One region of the Enterobacter sp. MG-EB028 genome, then DNA from elsewhere that is predicted to be linked to it. Evidence: predicted binding sites of a transcription regulator. Region 1 holds the regulator's gene; the other holds the start of a gene.

Region 1 (2,202 bases):
GAACTTCTGAATGCCGTTAAGCATGCGCAGCGGTGGGTTCTCTTCACCTTTTTCACGGCCCGGGCGGCGACCAAACATTACCGATACCGGCACCATCTGCACATCCAGGTCAGGATTGCTGCGGTGCAGGTCGAGATAGTCGTGGAACAGCTTGATGGACTCTTCTTTCGGCGTGTAATAGGTAAACACGCGCGGCCCGCCGTGGATGAACACGTAGCGCGGCAGCAAAGTGCCGTCAACTTCCAGCGGTTCAAGCGGGTCGGGTAAATCATGCGCCAGACACTGGGCGCGAAGCGTCAGCAGATCTGCCTTCGAGTTATAAGGCAAAACGTACATAATAGGGCGCGACGTATCGAGCCCCAGTTCCAGCGCGGGTTCTGCTGGGATAGACTTGCTTTTTACCAGGATGCTTAATGGTAAATTAAGTAATTTGTAGTAAATTCGTGGCCAGCCGGACATAAACGATGTAAAGCCTCTGGTTAATAATGCAATTGCGGCGCAAGGATAACAGAAAGCGCGCAAAATTTCTGTTGTTACCCGTCATACTTCAGGCGGCAGCGAAACGCGCTGCTGCTCCTGTTACTGACGCTCTTTTTTAAAAAAGGTTCTTTTAATGGCCAATAATACCACTGGGTTAACGCGTATCATCAAAGCCGCTGGCTATTCATGGAAAGGTTTCCGTGCCGCGTGGGTTAATGAAGCTGCTTTTCGCCAGGAAGGTGTCGCCGCTATCGTCGCGGTTATCATCGCCTGTTTCCTTGATGTAGATGCCATTACCCGCGTGCTTCTCATCGGTTCCGTACTTCTGGTGATGATAGTGGAAATTCTCAATAGCGCTATTGAGGCCGTTGTTGACCGGATCGGCTCAGATTTCCACGAGCTTTCTGGCCGCGCGAAAGATATGGGTTCTGCCGCTGTGCTGCTGGCAATTATCACTGCAGCTATTACCTGGGTCACGCTGCTTTGGTCACATTTCCGATGAGCCTCGAGGAATAATTAAGTCCCTGGTTTTTTGTGCAGTTTTTGGTTCCAAAATCGCCTTTGACTGTATATACTCACAGCATAACTGTATATACACCCAGGGGGCGGAATGAAAGCATTAACGACCAGGCAGCAAGAGGTGTTTGATCTCATTCGGGATCATATCGGCCAGACGGGTATGCCACCCACGCGTGCGGAAATCGCGCAGCGTCTGGGCTTCCGTTCTCCGAATGCTGCCGAGGAACACCTGAAAGCGCTGGCGCGTAAGGGTGTAATTGAGATTGTGTCAGGCGCGTCGCGTGGTATCCGCCTGCTGGTGGAAGAAGAGACGGGCATTCCTCTGATAGGCCGCGTTGCCGCAGGTGAACCGCTGCTGGCACAACAGCATATAGAAGGCCACTACCAGGTCGATCCTGGTATGTTCAAGCCGAGCGCTGATTTCCTGCTGCGCGTTAGCGGGATGTCGATGAAAGACATCGGCATTCTTGATGGCGACCTGCTGGCCGTTCACAAAACGCAGGATGTGCGGAACGGCCAGGTGGTGGTGGCGCGCATTGATGACGAAGTGACCGTTAAGCGCCTGAAAAAACAGGGTAACACCGTCCAGCTGTTGCCTGAAAACAACGAGTTCACCCCGATTGTGGTCGACCTCCGCGAACAGAGCTTCTCCATTGAAGGTCTGGCAGTAGGCGTGATTCGCAACGGCGAATGGCTGTAATCTCTTCCTGACAGGCTACGCTTTCGCTGTAGCCTGCTTCGTCTTCCATTCCCGGTATTTCTCATGTCACTGCTGACGGCTTCAGATAAGGCATTGTGGCGTCTTGCCCTGCCGATGATTTTCTCCAATATCACCGTGCCCTTGCTGGGTCTGGTCGACACGGCCGTTATTGGTCATCTCGATTCCCCTGTTTATCTTGGCGGCGTGGCGATTGGGGCGACGGCAACCAGCTTCCTGTTTATGCTGCTGCTCTTTTTACGTATGAGTACTACCGGGCTCACGGCACAGGCGTACGGTGCGAAAGACCCGTTACGTCTGGCGCGTGCGCTGGTGCAGCCGCTGATCCTGGCGCTGGGCGCGGGAATGTTGATTGTTTTACTGCGCACGCCCCTGATCGACCTTGCACTCCAGGTCGTTGGCGGCAGCGAGGCGGTACTGGAGCAGGCGCGTCGCTTCCTGGAAATTCGCTGGCTTAGCGCGCCCGCTTCGCTGGCAAACCTGGT
Region 2 (2,202 bases), 1.8 Mb from region 1:
CGTTCCGCATAGGCGCAAATGGCCTGGTGCATCTCCTCGTACTGCGTAATACGATGTCCAAACGAGCGGCTACAGATAATTTGCTGCTTCGTAGGGGTAAACTCTTCCAGATCGAGGCAGGGCTCACCGCGAAGCTCGCGTGCCGTGCGCTCCATAACCACGTTAAAATGTTTGCGGATGACCCAGGATGACGCTTCCGCCAGCTCCAGCGCCGTGGTAATCCCCATCGCGTTGAGCTTTTTCGTGATGCGTCGTCCTACTCCCCACACCTCCTCCACCGGAACCTTTGCCAGCAGCTTACGCTGCCGTTCACGATCCGAGAGATCGACCACGCCCCCGGTGGCTGACCACCGCTTCGCCGCATAGTTGGCCAGCTTCGCCAGCGTTTTGGTCGGCGCAATCCCGACGCCAACGGTTAAGCCAGTGTTTTTGAAGACCTGCGTACGCATCTGATGACCGAATGCTTCCAGCGACAGGCAGTTGCTGACACCCGAAACGTTCACAAATGCTTCATCAATGGAGTAGATCTCAATGGCCGGCGCGAGATCGGTCAGCGTTTGCATCACCCGGCTGCTGAGGTCGGCATACAGCGCATAGTTCGAGCTAAAGACGTAAACCCGCGACGGATAACCCTTCTCTTTGAATTTAAAATAGGGCTCCCCCATTTTTATGCCGAACTGCTTTGCCTCTCGCGACAACGAAATAATGCAGCCGTCGTTATTGGACACCACCACGATGGGTTTACCCACCAGATCGGGGCGAAACACCCTCTCGCAGGAGGCATAGAAACTATTCACATCAACCAGCGCGAACATGTTTATGCGTTTTAAGCGTATGAGTGACGACACCGAAGATTTGCAGCTCCTCTTCGGACTGAAAGGCGATCGGCTGATAGCGGGCATTACGCGGCAACAGTCGCAGAACCGGACGGGTCTGTAGCTCTTTCACCGTGAACTCACCGGCGACCGACGCCACAACGATATCCCCATGTTCAGCATTCAACGAACGGTCGACCACCAGCAGATCGCCGTCGCTAATCCCCGCGTCGATCATGGAGTCCCCGCTCACTTTGATAAAGTAAGTCGCACTGGGGTGCCTGACTGCCAGCCGGTTAAGATCGAGACGATCCTCCACATAATCCTGCGCAGGGCTTGGGAAGCCACAGGCAACGCGCTCAAGATAGAGAGGTAATTCAATAGGTTGTTTTGGATGATAAGAAAAGAGAGTGTCCATAAATGCCTTTCTCGCCAGATACTGTATATAAACACAGTATTACGGATTCCGGCACAGGATCAAGGTCATTTCCGACAAAGACCGCAAACGCCTTGAAGTTTGAGCGGATTTAATTCAGCAACCTCTTGTGCGGGCGGTCGCAGATGGGTTAAACAGAAGTCATAAGAAAGTCATTCAAACACTTTAAAATCACTTTAAGTGAAAAACGAAAGATCGACAAATCACTACAGAAACACTATCAATTGACTTTTATATAAGAGTGACGCATATTTTAGGGCACGAATTATCAAGACTTTTGGAGGACGTTTTCTATGCCAGCCCGTGACTATCCCGACAAGCGAGTTGCCCGTGGTTTAGCAAAGGAGGCCGATCTCAGGATGTTGAGCGCCCGCATTGAGCCTGAGCTGATGGAATACATCAGAATCACCGCCTTTGAGACGCGTAAAAGCAAGCAGGAGATTGTGGCAGAAGCGTTAGCGCTTCACAGACAGCAAAGTCAATGCGGAGTCTGATCGGGCAAAGTCTGGAGGTGTCCTTCCGGCTTTGCCCATGCCGTGATTAACCCATCAGAGCATTCAGTTTTTCAAGTGCTTCAGGCGGCAATTGCACCTCTCCCGCCGCAAGGTTTTGCCGCAGATGCGCCACGGATGAAGTACCGGGGATCAGCAGGATGTTCGGCGACCGTTGCAACAGCCATGCAAGCGCAACCTGCATCGCCGTTGCGCCCAGGGAATCCGCGACGGCCTGCAGGCCGGTAGATTGCAGTGGCGTAAAGCCTCCCAGTGGGAAGAACGGCACATACGCAATCCCCTGCTGCGCCAGTAAATCTACCAGCGCATCGTCGCCGCGGTTCACAATGTTGTACATGTTCTGCACGCAGACGACCTGCACCATCTTCCGCGCTTCCGCCACCTGCGTGGCCGTGACGTTACTCAGGCCAATGTGGCGCACCAGGCCTTGCTGCTGTAA

What was found. Region 1 encodes LexA, which represses DNA repair genes until DNA is damaged. Its sites were predicted from a motif close to TNCTGTATGTACATACAGNA; they were not measured.
Region 2: umuD (translesion error-prone DNA polymerase V autoproteolytic subunit) is a predicted target of LexA. The motif match lies at 1,253-1,272, and genes of this name have one in related genera.

What each region holds. Positions count from the first base shown of each region.
Region 1 covers NZ_CP195079.1:328,029-330,230, forward strand. The annotation lists gene plsB (glycerol-3-phosphate 1-O-acyltransferase PlsB) at 1-459, opposite strand, end outside; gene ACR42C_RS01445 (diacylglycerol kinase) at 614-982, shown strand; gene lexA (transcriptional repressor LexA) at 1,091-1,699, shown strand; gene dinF (MATE family efflux transporter DinF) at 1,763-2,202, shown strand, end outside.
Region 2 covers NZ_CP195079.1:2,161,804-2,164,005, reverse strand. The annotation lists gene umuC (translesion error-prone DNA polymerase V subunit UmuC) at 1-815, opposite strand, end outside; gene umuD (translesion error-prone DNA polymerase V autoproteolytic subunit) at 799-1,233, opposite strand; gene ACR42C_RS10320 (hypothetical protein) at 1,545-1,745, shown strand; gene ACR42C_RS10315 (aldo/keto reductase family oxidoreductase) at 1,792-2,202, opposite strand, start outside.